One region of the Rhodococcus sp. NPDC003383 genome, then DNA from elsewhere that is predicted to be linked to it. Evidence: riboswitches for the same ligand, from Rfam matches in the RefSeq annotation. Region 1 holds a riboswitch; the other holds the start of a gene.
The links. Region 1 has a riboswitch for cobalamin ahead of ACWDTS_RS03770 (VWA domain-containing protein). Riboswitches for the same ligand answer to the same signal wherever they lie in the genome.
Positions count from the first base shown of each region.

Region 1 (7,471 bases):
TGATGTCCGCGGGCATGGCACGGCAGGAACACGGCGAGGCCCGCATGGCGTTCGACACCGACGGCAGGATCCTCGCCGCGACGCTCGACCACGTGCAGAACGTCGGCGCCTACCCGATCCCGTCCCCGATCACCGCCGCATCCGCCGTCGGCATGCTCTTCCCCGGCCCCTACCGCATCCCCGCCGCGACGTTCAGCCTGAAACTGCACTACACCAACACCGTCGGCCGCGTCGCCTACCGGGGTCCGTGGCAGTACGAGTCGATGGCACGAGAAGTGCTGCTGGACAGCGCAGCCCGGCGCATCGGCCTCGACCCCGTCGAACTCCGGCGCCGGAACATGTACAGCAGCGACGAATTCCCGGTCGCGGCACCGACCGGAATGCCGTTCAGCGACGTCACCCCGCGCGAGACCTTCGAGCAGGCACTGGCCATGCTCGACTACGACGCGTTCCGCCGCGAACAGGAGCAGGCCCGCGCCGAGGGCCGCTACATCGGCGTCGGCACCTGCACCTACCTCGAACCCACCGCCGGTGCAACCCCGTTCCACAGCACCGAGGGCGCGACCATCCGCATCGAACCGTCGGGCAAGGTCAACGTCTACGTCGCGGGCGGATCGTCGGGCAACAGCCTCGAAACCACCGTCGTCCAGCTCACCGCCGACGCGCTCGGCGTCGCCCTCTCCGACGTCAACACCATCCAGGGCGACACCGCGGTCACGCCGTTCGGCGCCGGCACGGGCGGCAGCCGTTCGGGGGCGATGACCGCCGGCGCGGTCGGTGAGACCGCGTCGGTGCTGCGCGAACGTATCCTCGCGATCGCCGCGCATCGTCTGGAGGCCGCCCCGGAGGACATCGAACTCGCCGACAGCCGCGCCACCGTCCGCGGCGTCCCGGGGGCCGGGATCTCGCTGCAGGAGATCGCGGACATCGCGTACTTCCAGACCGAGACCCTGCCGCCCGGTGTGCCACCCGGGCTGGAGGCGAGCGGTCGCTACCGCGCCGAGCACATGATGATCTGGGCCAACGCGACGCACCTGTGCACGGTCGAAGTGGACATCGCGACCGGCGCGGTGAAGTTCCTGCGCTACATCGTCAGCGAGGACTGCGGCCCGATGATCAACCCCAACGTCGTGGAGGGCCAGATCTGGGGCGGCACCGTGCAGGGCATCGGCGGCGCCCTCTACGAGCACCTGGCCTACGACGAGACCGGCAACCCCGTGACCACCACGTTCATGGATTACCTGCTGCCGACCACCACGGAGGTCCCCGACATCGAACTCGGGCACATCGAAACACCGAGTCCCGGACCGGGCGGCCACAAGGGCGTCGGCGAGGGCGGCGCGATCGGATCGTCGCCCGCGGCCGTCAACGCGGTCGCAGATGCCCTCTCCCCCTTCGGAGTCGAGATCACCCGGCTGCCGCTGACCCCGTCGACCATCGTGTCGATGATCGAGCAGGCCCGGACGGTGACGGCATGAAACCGGCAGCATTCGACTACCACGCGCCCGCGACCGCCGAGGAAGCCGTCGCACTGATCAGCGAACTCGGCGACGAAGCGAAGTTCATCGCCGGCGGACAGTCCCTGATGCCGATGCTCAACCTGCGGCTGGCCGTGTTCGAGCACCTCGTCGACCTGCGCCGCGTACAGACCTTGCGCGGCATCGAAATTCGCGGCGATTCGGTGTGGATCGGCGCCGGCACCACGCACAGCACGGTCGGCCGGTCCGAGCAGATCCGGACTGCGGTGCCTCTGCTGTCGCGCGCGACCCCGCTGATCGGGCACTTCCAGATCCGCAACCGGGGCACGATCGGCGGGTCGATCGCCCACGCGGACGGCGCCGGCGAATACCCGGCCGTCGCGCTGACACTCGACGCCGAGATCGAGACACTGTCGCCCGGCGGCACCCGCACGATCCCCGCGTCGCAGTTCTTCACCGGCATGTGGAGCACCGACCTCGCCGAGGACGAACTGATCACCGGTATCACCTTCCCGGTCGCGCCGGCTCGCAGCGGCTACGCGATCGAGGAGTTCACCCGTCGCAGCGGCGATTTCGCGGTCGCGGGTGCGCTGGTCGCGTTGACTCTCGCCGAGGACTCGACGATCGAACGGTGTGCGATCACCACGTTCGGGCTGGGTCCCACCGCAACCCGCGCGACCGTCGTCGAACAGGCTCTCACCGGCGGGGCTGTGGCCGAGCAGGATCCGGAGATGGTGGCCCGGGACGTTCTTGCCGGTGTCGAGTCGATCTCCGAGGACCTGCACGGTCCGGTCGAGTACCGCAAGCGTGTCGGCACGGCAATGGTGGCGCGCGCATGGCAGCGCGCCGTGGAGGAGGCAACGCATGGCTGACGTCGACATCGAGGTCCGGATCAACGGCACGAGCTTTCGCCGCACCGTGCCTCCGCGGCTGACCCTCGCCGATTTCCTTCGCGTCGACTGCGGTTTGACCGGAACACATCTCGGTTGCGAGCACGGGGTCTGCGGCGCCTGCACCGTGATGCTCGACGGGGAAGCGGTCCGCGCGTGCCTGGTGTTCGCGGTGCAGGCCGACGGTTCCGAGATCACGACCATCGAGGGGATCGCCGAACCCGACGGCACGCTGTCACCGGTCCAGGCCGCGTTCCGCGATCACCACGGTCTCCAGTGCGGCTTCTGCACACCGGGTTTCGTCGTCACCGCGAGCGCATTCCTGCGGGACAACCCGTCCCCGACCGACGACGAGATCCGGGAAGCGCTGTCCGGGAACATCTGCCGCTGCACCGGCTATCAGGGAATCATCGCGGCCGTGAAGGCGGCCGCGGGCACCGTCGCTGCCGACGACTGAACGAGGGGCCGAGGGCAGGGGCCGGGATTTCTCTCCCGTTCTTCCGAGCGAACGGTACATTCAGTCGATCTGAGCGAGTGAGTGTACCGCTCGCTCGGGCGGAGGGGCAGGTCAGCGCACCCGGTCGCGCGCCGGATCGTAGAGATGTGAGCACGCGACGTCCGCCTGCTCCCGGATGCCGAGTGCCCGGCCGACGAGGATGACCGCGGTGTGCTTCAGTTCCGCCGCCTCGGCGAGGTCGGCGATGTCGGCGAGCGTGCCGCGCAGCACCACCTGATTCGGCCGGGACGCGAACGCCACGACCGCGGCCGGGCAGTCCGTGCCGTACTCTGCGCTCAACTCCTCCGCGAGCGTGCGGATCCGCGTGATCGCCAGGTGCAGAACGAGACTCGCGCGAATCCCCGCGACCTTCGCGAGCGCCTCGGTGTCGGGCATCTTGGTGGAGCGGGCCTGCGTGCGGGTGAGCACGACGGTCTGCGCGAGTTCGGGAACGGTCAGTTCGGTGCCGAGCGTCGCGGCGGCCGCGGCGTACGCGGGCACCCCCGGCGTGACGTCCCACGGCACGCCCGCGGCGTCGAGTCGCCGGGTCTGCTCGGTGAGGGCCGAATACAGCGACGGGTCACCGGAACACAACCGCACGGCGTCGAGTCCGCGTCGGTGCGCATCGACGAGATGCGCGGTGATCTCGTCGAGATCGAGGTTCTGGGTGTCGATCAGTTCGGCGCCGGCCGCGCAGTGCGACAGCACCTCCTCGTCCAGGTAGGTGCCCGCGTACAGCACCATCGGCGCCTCACGCAGCAGGGCAACCGCCCGCAGCGTCAGCAGATCGGCCGCCCCCGGTCCGGAACCAACGAAATGTACTGTCATTTTCCACCTTTCACGACACTCCACTGCACCACCGGACGCAGCGCCTGCCAGCCGGTGAACGTTCCGATCGCGGCGGCGTGTTCGACCGACAGCCGCGTGAGTTCTCCCCCGCGGCGCTTCCACCACTCGACCAGCACCGCCTCGGTCTCCAGCGTCACCGCGTGCGCGACGAGGCGGCCACCGGGGCGCAGCGCATCCCAGCAGGTGTCGAGCACCCCCGGCCGGCTGCCTCCGCCGCCGACGAAGATCGCGTCGGGCGTCTCGAGTCCGGCCAGCACGGCGGGGGCGGCACCACGCACGACCTGCACCGTGGCCGGGACGCCGAGTCGGGCGGCGTTGCGTTCGATCGCGTCGGCGCGGGCGTCGTTGTGCTCGAGCGCGACGGTGCGGCAGCGTGGATCGGTGCGGGCCCACTCGATGCCCACCGACCCGGCGCCGGCCCCGACGTCCCACAGCACCTGGCCCGCTTTCGGGGCCAGCGCGCACACCGCCGCGACGCGGATCGGACGTTTGCTGAGTTGCCCGTCGTGCTCGAAACAGTCGTCGGGCAGACCCGGCGTGGTCGAAAACCCTTCAGCTCCGCAACATTCGATGCACAACAGGTTCAGGTCGGCGGCCGGCATGTCGACGAACTCGGAGGCCCGCCCGTCGCGGCGCGTTTCGTCGGTGGGATGTCCGAGGTTTGCGAGCACGGTGACGCGGGCGTCTGCGAAACCGGCGTCGACGAGCAGTCGCGCCACCTCCGCCGGACCGGAGGCGTCGGAGGTCAATACGACGAGGCGGCGGTCGCGTGTCAGATAGCGGCGCAATGTGCCGACGTGGCGGCCCACCAGGGTGACGGTGTCGCAATCCTCTGCGGCCCAACCCATCCGGGCCCTGGCCAACGCAACGGAGGATACCGTCGGGATCACCCGCACGGCACCGGATCCGAGTCGGCGGATCAGCGTGGTGCCGATGCCCGACACCATCGGGTCACCGGACGCGACCACGACGACGTCGCGCCCGGCGTGCCGCGCCAGCAGGTCGTCGAGACCGGCGAGCAGCGGCGACGGCCACGGCTCGCGGAGAGCGGGCGTGTCCGGCAGCAGTGCGAGGTGCCGGCGTCCGCCGATGAGCACGTCGGCCTGCAGCACCTGCGCCTGCCCTTCGGAGGTGATGCTGTCCCAGCCGTCCGCACCGACGCCGACGACATTGATCGAGGAACCCATGGCGGTGAACCATAACCGAGACTCTCCGGCTACACTCGGCGGCGGTAGTGACAATCGAGGTGCTCCTTCACAGGGGATAATCGGGAAGCCGGTGTGAATCCGGCACAGGCCCGCTGCGGTGACCCGGGAGTCGTCGATCACGCGCGTAAGCGCAGCCACTGGACCGTCGGTCCGGGAAGGCGATCGCACGGCGCTCGACCGGGAAGTCCGAATACCGGCCTCGATTCGGCTGCCGGACAGAACGTCCCAGCGGGAGCCTGTGGAGGATCTTGTGCACGTGTATCCGTTCAGCGCCGTCGTCGGCTCCGACGACCTGGCGCTGGCCCTGACCCTGTGTGCCGTCTCGCCGGCGATCGGCGGGGTGCTGGTGCGCGGCGAGAAGGGCACCGCGAAATCGACGATGGTGCGGGCGCAGGCGGCACTGTTGCCGCAGGTCACCGTGGTCACTGACTGTCGTTTCGGGTGCGATCCGGATGCCCCGGATCCGGCGTGCGTCGACGGTCCGCACCCCGCCGGTGCCGCCGCGCGCACCCGCCCGGCCCGGCTCGTGGAACTGCCGGTCGGCGCCACCGAGGACCGGGTCACCGGGTCGCTGCACCTGGGCAAGGCGCTGGCCGAGGGGACCGCGGAATACGAGCCCGGACTGCTCGCGCTCGCGCACCGCGGCGTGCTCTACGTCGACGAGGTGAATCTGCTGCACGACCATCTCGTCGATCTGCTGCTCGATGCCGCCGCGATGGGTCGTTCGACCGTCGAGCGTGACGGTGTCTCCGTCACGCACGCGGCCCGGTTCGTCCTGGTGGGGACGATGAACCCGGAGGAGGGCGAGCTGCGGCCGCAGCTGCTGGACCGGTTCGGGCTCACCGTCGAGGTCGCGGCGCCACGTGATCCCGCGCAGCGTGCGGAGATCGTCCGGCGTCGCCTGGCGTTCGATGCCGACCCGGACGGATTCGTCGCAAAGTGGTCCGACGCCGAGGCCGCGTTGTCGCGTCGCATCGCCGATGCCCGGCTCCGGCTCCCGCACGTCCGCCTGCCCGATGCCGCGCTCGTCGCGATCGCCGAGGTGTGCGCGGCGTTCGACGTCGACGGGATGCGCGCCGACCTGGTGACCGCGAAGGCCGCGGTCGCGCACGCCGCGTGGTGCGGGCGCGGCGAGGTGACCCGCGAGGACATCGCGGTCGCGGCGAAACTCGCGTTGCCGCACCGGCGTCGCCGCAATCCGTTCGACTCCCCCGGGATGGACGACCGGCTGCTCGACGACCTGCTCGACGACGGCGGCGAGCCCGACGGCCCCGACGACGATCCGGGCGGTGGTGGCTGCGAGGGCCCGGACACCTCCGGCCAGGATCCCCAGGGTCGGCCCGCCGAGACGACGGTGACGGCCCCCGCCGAGCCCTATCGTGCCCGCCTGCTGACCGCGGACCGGACCGGTCGCGGAGCGGCGGGGCGTAGGTCGCGGGCACGCACCACGATCGGCCGCACGGTCGGGGAGCACAACGGCGACTCCGGCCCGATCCACCTGCCCGCGACCATCCGCGCCACCGCCGCACGCCCGTGTGCCTTTGTGGCGGCTGGGACCGCCACAAAGGCACACGGGTGGGAGCTGCGGCGGAAGGTCATCGAAGGCAAGGAAGCCAACCTGGTGCTGCTGTGCGTCGACGCCTCCGGGTCGATGGCCGCGAAAGCACGGATGACGCAGGTGAAGACCGCGATCCTGTCGCTGCTGCTCGACGCCTACCGCCGCCGCGACACCGTCGGGCTCGTCACCTTCCGCGGCGACGGCGCGCATCTGCTGCTGCCTCCGACGAACTCCGTCGACGTCGCCGCGACCCGGTTGCGGGAACTGCCCGCCGGCGGCCGCACGCCGCTGGCGGAGGGGCTGGCCGAGGCCGCCGAGACCATTCGACGGCACCGCTTACGCGATCCCGACCGGCGGGCGCTGCTCGTCGTCGTCACCGACGGTCGCGCCACCGCCGGTCCCGACGCCGTGAACCGCTCACTCGCTGCCGCCGAACTCATTGCCGCACAGGGCATCTCCTCCGTGGTTCTGGACTCGGAGACCGGCCGGTTCCGGATGGGACTCGCACGACGGCTCGCCGAACGTCTGGGTGCCGAGTACGTCGCGGTCGGCGACGTGCAGGCCGACGCCATCACCACCGCGATCCGAGGGAGGGCCGCCTGATGCCGAAGGGACAACCGATCGCGGTCCCCGACGACGGTCTCACCACCCGGCAACGCCGGAACCGGCCGCTGCTCATGGTCAACACCGGCGACGGGAAGGGCAAGTCGACGGCCGCGTTCGGTCTCGCGCTGCGCGGCTGGAACCAGGGCTGGTCGGTCGCGGTCTTCCAGTTCGTGAAGTCCGCGAAGTGGCGGCTCGGCGAGCAGACGGCGTTCGAGACGCTCGGGGCGTTGCACGACGAACGCGGCACCGGCGGGGCCATCGAATGGCACAAGATGGGGTCGGGTTGGTCGTGGTCGCGCAAGGACGGCACCGAGGAGGACCATGCCGCCGACGCCCTCGCCGGATGGCGGGAGATCCGGCGCAGGCTCGAGGCCGAACAGCACGGG
Region 1 covers NZ_JBSFRG010000003.1:13,695-21,165, forward strand. The annotation lists gene ACWDTS_RS03745 (xanthine dehydrogenase family protein molybdopterin-binding subunit) at 1-1,478, shown strand, start outside; gene ACWDTS_RS03750 (FAD binding domain-containing protein) at 1,475-2,350, shown strand; gene ACWDTS_RS03755 ((2Fe-2S)-binding protein) at 2,343-2,825, shown strand; gene ACWDTS_RS03760 (cobalt-precorrin-4/precorrin-4 C(11)-methyltransferase) at 2,937-3,692, opposite strand; gene cbiE (precorrin-6y C5,15-methyltransferase (decarboxylating) subunit CbiE) at 3,689-4,900, opposite strand; cobalamin riboswitch at 4,941-5,137, shown strand; gene ACWDTS_RS03770 (VWA domain-containing protein) at 5,172-7,082, shown strand; gene cobO (cob(I)yrinic acid a,c-diamide adenosyltransferase) at 7,082-7,471, shown strand, end outside.

Region 2 (7,471 bases), on a different contig from region 1:
GTTTCCTCGAGGAACACCACGTCGTACCCCGCGCCGCGCACGCCGTCGAACCACTCCGCCGGCCACACTCCCGTATCGCATGCCCACAGCAGTCGCGACCCGCGCGCATCGGCGAGATCGTAGAGCACGGCATCGCCGTCGCGGAATACCCGGTGGCGCGCTGGAAGGACCCGTATGTCGTACTCCCCCACCGCCAGACGGTCGCCCGCCGCCACCGGGACGAAGCGCACCGGATCGTCCGGCCCCACCCAGGGACGGCACACGTCCAGCGCATCGACCGGACCGATCACCTCGAGTTCGTGCCCCGCCTCGATCCACGACCGGAACAACAACACCTGGGGTCCCAGATGGTCGGCGTGCGAATGGGTGAGCAGCAGGTGCCGCACCCCGGCCAGCGTCCGGCCCGCGCGCACCGCCGCCCGCGGCGCTTCGGGCCCGCAGTCGAGCATCAGCACGTCGTCGACGAGAGCCGCTGTCTGCCCGCGGATTTCACCGCGCCGCTCCGCGTCGAGGCACGAGAGGCAACGGCAGAACGGGTTGGGCCACCCGTCGGCGGCACCCGTCCCGAGGAGTACGACCTCCATCACGCGTCCTCCCGTTCCCGCAGGGGCAGTACCGCCCGGCCGTCACGACGGTCGAGCACTTCGACCCGCGCCCCGTACACCTGCGCGATCCGGTCGGCGGTGAGCACCTCGGCGGGCGGTCCGTCGGCGACGATGCGTCCTCGGTCGAGGAGGACCAGGCGCTGGCCGTACTGGGCCGCGGACGTGAGATCGTGCATCGCGGCGATCACCGTCAGGTTCTCCTCGCACCGCATGGAATCGACGAGGTCGAGCACCTGCTGTTGGTGACCGATGTCGAGGGCACTGGTGGGTTCGTCGAGCAGGAGCACGTCGGGTTGCTGCGCCAGTGCGCGCGCCAGCACCACTCGTTGCAGTTCTCCGCCGGACAACTCGGTTGCCGAGCGGGGCGCGAAGTCTTCGAGTTCGAGCCGGGCGATGACCCGGTCGACGATCTCCACATCATGCGGCTTCTCGCTGCCGAAACGCGGAATGTGGGCGGTGCGTCCGAGCCGGATCAGTTCCCGCACCGTGACCCCTTCGGGAACGATCGGCCGCTGCGGCATCAACGCGACCGCCCGCGCCACCGCGCGTCGACCGGACTTGCGGGGCGTCACGCCGGCGACGGTGATGTCGCCGGTCGCGGCGACCAGTCCGGCGATCGAATGCAGCAGTGTCGTCTTGCCCGAACCGTTGGGGCCCACGAGCGACACCCACGTTCCGGCGGACACGACGAGGTCGATGTCGTGGAGGACCTCGACTCCTCCGCGTTTGGCCGACACAGACTTACACGTCACGGTCATGCGACACCCCGGCTGCGACGCAGGACGAACAGGAAGAACGGCGCGCCGATCGCGGCGGTGACGACACCGATGGGAAGTTCGGCCGGTGACATCGCGGTGCGAGCGACGATGTCGGCGAGAACGATGAAGGCCGCACCCACCATGAGCGACAGCGGCAGCAACAGTCGGTGGCCGGGACCCACGACGAGGCGCACCGCGTGCGGGATGACGATGCCGACGAATCCGATGAGCCCGCTGGCGGACACCACGGCGGCGGTGCCGAGGGTGGCCACGCCCACCAGAACCAGACGGACGCGGGCCGGGTCGATGCCGAGACTCGACGCTTCGACGTCGCCGACCGACATGACGTCGAGAGTCCGCCGGTGCAGCGCGATGACAGCGACCGACACGATCACGTAGGGCAGGATCGTCAGGACGTCGGACCAGCCGTCGGTGGACAGGCGACCGAGCATCCACGAATACACCTGACGCAGCGTGTCGTCGTGCAGCTGCATGAAGAACGTCTGGATGGCGTTGGCGAACGCAGCGACGGCGACACCGGCGAGGATGATGACCACTTCGGTGCGCCCGGTGCCGACGGAGCGTCCGAGCATGTACGTGGCGGCCACCGCGAGCAGACCGCCTGCGAATGCGGCCATGGGCACCCCGGCGAATCCGGCTGCGCCGCCGACGACGATGGCGAGGGTCGCCCCGAGACCCGCACCGCTCGACACTCCGAGAAGGTAGGGGTCGGCGAGCGGATTGCGGAACACGCCCTGGTAGGCGGCTCCGGCGATCGCGAGCATCGCGCCGACCACGGCACCGAGAACAACGCGCGGCATGCGGATGTTCCACAGGATCGCCTGCTGGCGCGTGGACAACCCGGAGTCGACGTCGACGAACGGCAGCGCATCGGCCATGTCGAGCAGGACGCCGCGCGCGGTGAGCCCCGCGGGACCGACGAGGATCCCGAGGAGCATCGCGGCGAGGAGAACGAGCGCCGCGCCACCCAGCACGAGGGCGCGGCGGCGCGGCGTCGAGGTCACGGTGTGGGCTGGACTGCCGGTGCTGCCGCGACGATCGCGGCGAGTTCGCGCACGAGATCCACGACGCGCGGACCCCATCGGCTGGCGATGTCCTCGTCGAGGACGTAGACGCGACCGTCGCGCACGGCGCCGAGTTCGTTCCAGCCGGCGCGCGCGGCGACGACTTCCGGCGTCACGCCGCAGCATTGCCCGTCGGCGAGGAACACGACGTCGGGGTTCTGTTCGAGGATGAACTCGTTCGACAGCTGCGGGTAGCCGTCGCCACCGGTGGCGATGGACCTGAGGCCGAGCATCCCGTAGATCTGCCCGATGTAGGTGTCGTCGGTGACGCTGTAGAAGGTGTTGTCGAGCTCGTGGTAGTAGGTGAGCGGAGTTTCCCGTTCGGGGAGGCCGGCGAGGGTCTCGTCGATGTCCGTCTTCATCTGCGCGACGAGTTCGGCCGCTTCGCCGACGTGTCCGGTGACGGCGCCGAGCTGCTCGATCTGGTCGTAGGTGTCGTCCAAGTCCTCGGCGGCCGGAAGGATCAGGGTTTCGACCCCGGCCTGTTCGAGCCCGGCGACGAGATCCGCCGTGTCGGCGTTGGAGACCACCAGGTCGGGTTCGTATCCGAGGATCGCCTCGACATTGGGGGTGAAGCCCGACAGGTCGGTGACGGGGGCCTCGGCCGGGTAGTCGGACCGGTCGTCGACGGCGATCACCTGGTCGCCCGCGCCGATGGCGAAGAGCATCTCGGTGCTGGTCGGACTCAACGACACGATGGCCTGCGGGACGTCGGCGGAAGCCGAGTCGGTCTCACCGGCGGGAGAGGTGTCGTCGCCACCGGAACACCCGGCGGCGAAGAGGGCGAATACCGTGATGCCGGCGGCGAACAACCGTCGGGTGTTGTCGAGGGGCACAGCCATCCTCCGTTGCTCGGAGGACGAAAACAGCACGGCTGCAACGGATGCGTTGCGGCACGCCACCGTCCTTCGTCCGAGGACCAGTACGTACGGCCCGCGACGCCGGCTGACCTGGCTCACCCGAGGTACGGGATTCACAGTTGCGGGACAGCGCCGGACTCGCACCGGCTTCACCGAAAACGCAGCGGGTGCCCTGTCGGCGTGACAGGACACCCGCAGCGTAGCCCACGGCTTACCAGGTCAGGACAGCGCCTGCTGGAGATCCTCGAGGAGATCCTGGGGATCCTCCAGTCCCACGGACAGGCGCACCACCCCGTCGGCCAGGCCGATCGCGGCGCGCCCTTCCGGGCCCATCGCGCGGTGCGTCGTCGTCGCCGGGTGCGTGATGAGCGACTTCGCGTCACCGAGGTTGTTGGAGATGTCGACGATCCGCAGCTTGTTGAGCAGCTCGAACGCTTTCTTCTTGCCTTCGCCCTCGGCGGCGGCGAGCTCGAAGGTGACGACGGTTCCGCCGCCGCTCATCTGCGACCGGGCGAGTTCGTACTGCGGATGCGATTCGAGGTACGGGTACTTGACCCAGTTCACCGCGTCCTGCGTCTCGAGGAACCGGGCGATTTCGAGCGCGGTGTCCACCGAGCGCTGCACGCGCAGCGGCATCGTCTCGAGGCCCTTGAGCAGCGTCCAGGCGTTGAACGGGCTCAGCGCCGGACCGGTGTGGCGGATGAGCTGCTGCACGGGCCCGTCGATGTAGTCCTTCGGGCCGAGGATGGCACCGCCGAGCACGCGGCCCTGGCCGTCGATGTGCTTGGTGCCGGAGTAGACGATGATGTCGGCACCGAGGTCGAGGCTGCGCTGCAGCAGCGGGGTGGCGAACACGTTGTCCAGCACCACTTTCGCGCCGGCAGCGTGTGCCATCTCCGAGACCTTGCGGACGTCGACGAGGGTCTGCATCGGGTTCGACGGGGTCTCGAAGAACACCGCGGTGGTCGGCACCGACAGTGCCTGCTCCCACTGGTCGAGGTCCTCGCCGTCGACGAACACGGTCTCCACACCCCACCGGGGCAGGATCTCGTTGCACACCACGAAGCACGAACCGAACAGGCTGCGGGCCGCGACGAGGCGGTCGCCCTGGCCGAGCAGCGCACCGAGTGCGGTGAACACCGCGGACATGCCGCTGGCGGTGGCGTACGCGCCTTCGGCACCGTCGAGCAGCCGCAGCCGCTCCTCGAACATCTTCACGGTCGGGTTGCCGTACCGGGAGTAGACGAAGTGGTCGACCTCACCGGTGAAGGCCTGCTCGGCGGCCTCGGCCGATTCGTACACGAAGCCGGAGTTGAGGTACAGCGCCTCGGAGGTCTCCTCGAATCCGGAGCGCAGCAGGCCGCCGCGGACACCGACCGTGGCAGGGCGCACCGAATCGGGCAGTGGCCGCTGGAACGCGCCACCCTGGGGAATTGCACTCACGACTGCCTCCACGGCAGGCCCGCCGCCCGCCAGCCCTGGGCGCCGCGATGACCCTCGGGGTCGAGGGCGCCTTCGAATCCTTCGAGAACGTTGTAGGACGGGGTCAGGCCCGCAGCGGTCGCCGCGACGGCGGCACCGATGGAACGCTGCCCCGAGCGACACAGGAAGACGACCGGCCCTTTTTCGATGCCGGCCTCGCGCAGTTCGTCGACGAACCGGGGGTTGGGCGCACCGTTCGGGTAGCCGACCCATTCGACGAAGACGGTGCGGCGACCGATGGACGAGGTCTCGGGGACCCCGACGTACTTCCACTCGGCGTCGGTACGCACATCGACGAGCACGGCATCCGGGTTTTCCTGCAGCAGCTCCCAGGCTTGCTGCGGCGTTATATCACCTGCGTAGCTCACCGCACCAGCTTTCCACAGACGTGTCGGGGCCTGCGAGGCGGGCGGGGAATCAGGCGGTGCAGATCCGCCAGTCGCCGTCGACGCGCGTCAACGACCAGACGACCGTGTCCTGCTCTCCGTCGACGGTGGTGCGGGTCTCGACGCGGCCCCGGCCTCCCTCGATGTCGACGGTGCCGAACTTGTCGATCGTGGCCTCCCCGTCGACGTCGGCGAGCGGAGCCTGATCGGCGGGCAGCTCGGCGCAGCGAAGCCGCGTCATCGCATCGTCGTCGTCGGCGTTGTGCGCTCGCACGTAGTCGTCGACCGTCCGGGACACCAGATCGGAGTCGCTCAGGGACTCGTCGGACGGTCCGAAGACCTGCCCGGCGACGACGACGAGGATGAGCACGACCACGACGGCGAGGGCCCCGAGGAACGGTCCGGCGGTGCTGCGTTCGGGCTCGTCGGGGTCCGGTTCGGGTGCGGGTCGCTTGTCTGCCATGCCCCCGATCCTAGGTGGAGGTCGATTGCCGCCGGTCGGGGCGCATTTGCCTCAATAAACCCTCTCGAGGTAGGAATTGGTTCATGGCCTACGCACACCTCGTTCGACGTCTCGCCGTCGACCTCTGTCGTGTGTCTGCCCATATGTGTTGTCGCTGAAGCGATTCCCCACCCAGCTGCGTTCTGCACGCACTCGCCGCCCGTCTGCCGCGGCACCGTGTCGGCCCATCAGAGGGCAACCTAAATTAAGCTGAATCACGTCCGTCCGTTCTCCGAAGAGGTAGTTGACCCCTGATGACCGATCAGACTCGTCCCCTTCGCGTCGCCATCGTCGGTGCCGGCCCCGCCGGTATCTACGCCGCCGATGCGCTCATGAAGTCCGACACTGCGCAGGATCCCGGGGTCAGCATCGACCTGTTCGAACGCATGCCGGCGCCGTTCGGCCTGATCCGCTACGGCGTGGCCCCGGACCACCCGCGCATCAAGGGCATCATCACCGCCCTGCACAAGGTGCTCGACAAGCCGCAGGTCCGCCTGCTCGGCAACCTCGACTACGGCACCGACTTCACCCTCGAGGACCTGAAGCGGTTCTACGACGCGGTGATCTTCTCCACCGGCGCCAACGCCGACCGGGCCCTGAACATCCCCGGCATCGACCTCGACGGCAGCTACGGCGCCGCCGACTTCGTGTCCTGGTACGACGGCCACCCGGACGTGCCGCGCGAGTGGCCGCTCGAGGCCGAGAAGGTCGCGGTGCTCGGCGTCGGCAACGTCGCCCTCGACATCGCCCGCGTGCTCGCCAAGACCGGCGACGAACTGCTGCCGACCGAGATCCCGCCGAACGTCTACGAGGGCCTGAAGAAGAACAAGGCCGTCGAGGTGCACGTCTTCGGTCGCCGCGGCCCGGCGCAGGCCAAGTTCACCCCGCTCGAGCTGCGCGAACTCGACCACTCGCCCACCATCGAGGTCATCGTCGATCCGGAGGACATCGAGTACGACGAGGGCTCCGAGCTCGCGCGCCGCAACTCCAAGCAGGTCGACATGGTCGCCAACACCCTGCAGGACTGGGCGATCCGCGACGTGGGCGACCGCCCGCACAAGCTGTTCCTGCACTTCTTCGAGTCGCCCGCCGAGGTGCTCGGCGAGAACGGCAAGGTCGTCGGTCTGCGCACCGAGCGCACCGAGCTCGACGGCACCGGCAACGTCCGCGGCACCGGCAGGTTCAACGACTGGGAGGTCCAGGCGGTCTACCGCGCCGTGGGCTACCTGTCGCAGAACATCGCGCAGCTGCCGTTCGACGACCAGGCCGGCACCGTCCCCAACGAGGCCGGCCGCGTCGTCGCCGACGAGACCGCCGAGGGCCACGACCGGTTCCTGCCGCACACCTACGTCACCGGCTGGATCAAGCGCGGCCCGGTCGGCCTGATCGGCCACACCAAGGGCGACGCGAACGAGACGGTCGCGAACCTGCTCGAGGACCACGCCAAGGGCCGGCTGAACACCCCGGCCGAGCCCGACGCGGATGCCGTCGTCGCGTTCCTCGAGGCCAGGGAGCTGCCGTACACCACGTGGCAGGGCTGGTACCGCCTCGACGCGCACGAGCGCAGCCTGGGCGAGGCCGAGGGCCGCGAGCGCGTGAAGGTCGTCGAGCGTGACGACATGTTCCGCGCGTCGGAGCCCCACAAGGCCTGACCCGCGGCCGACCCGCCGTTTTCCTGAGCGAACGGTACACTCACTCGATCAGATCGACTGGGTGTACCGTTCGTTCTGTTTCGGAGACCGGGCAGGACGACGGCAGGCCGAGCCTGAGCAAGCACGCGCGGAGCTCAGAGG
Region 2 covers NZ_JBSFRG010000002.1:23,136-30,606, reverse strand. The annotation lists gene cobU (bifunctional adenosylcobinamide kinase/adenosylcobinamide-phosphate guanylyltransferase) at 1-584, opposite strand, end outside; gene ACWDTS_RS02050 (ABC transporter ATP-binding protein) at 584-1,363, opposite strand; gene ACWDTS_RS02045 (FecCD family ABC transporter permease) at 1,360-2,322, opposite strand; gene ACWDTS_RS02040 (ABC transporter substrate-binding protein) at 2,385-3,290, opposite strand; cobalamin riboswitch at 3,372-3,506, opposite strand; gene ACWDTS_RS02035 (O-succinylhomoserine sulfhydrylase) at 3,528-4,751, opposite strand; gene ACWDTS_RS02030 (rhodanese-like domain-containing protein) at 4,748-5,158, opposite strand; gene ACWDTS_RS02025 (Rv0361 family membrane protein) at 5,208-5,639, opposite strand; gene ACWDTS_RS02020 (FAD-dependent oxidoreductase) at 5,933-7,330, shown strand; gene ACWDTS_RS02015 (DUF456 domain-containing protein) at 7,465-7,471, opposite strand, start outside.
Region 2: another riboswitch for cobalamin. It lies ahead of ACWDTS_RS02040 (ABC transporter substrate-binding protein); the one in region 1 lies ahead of ACWDTS_RS03770 (VWA domain-containing protein).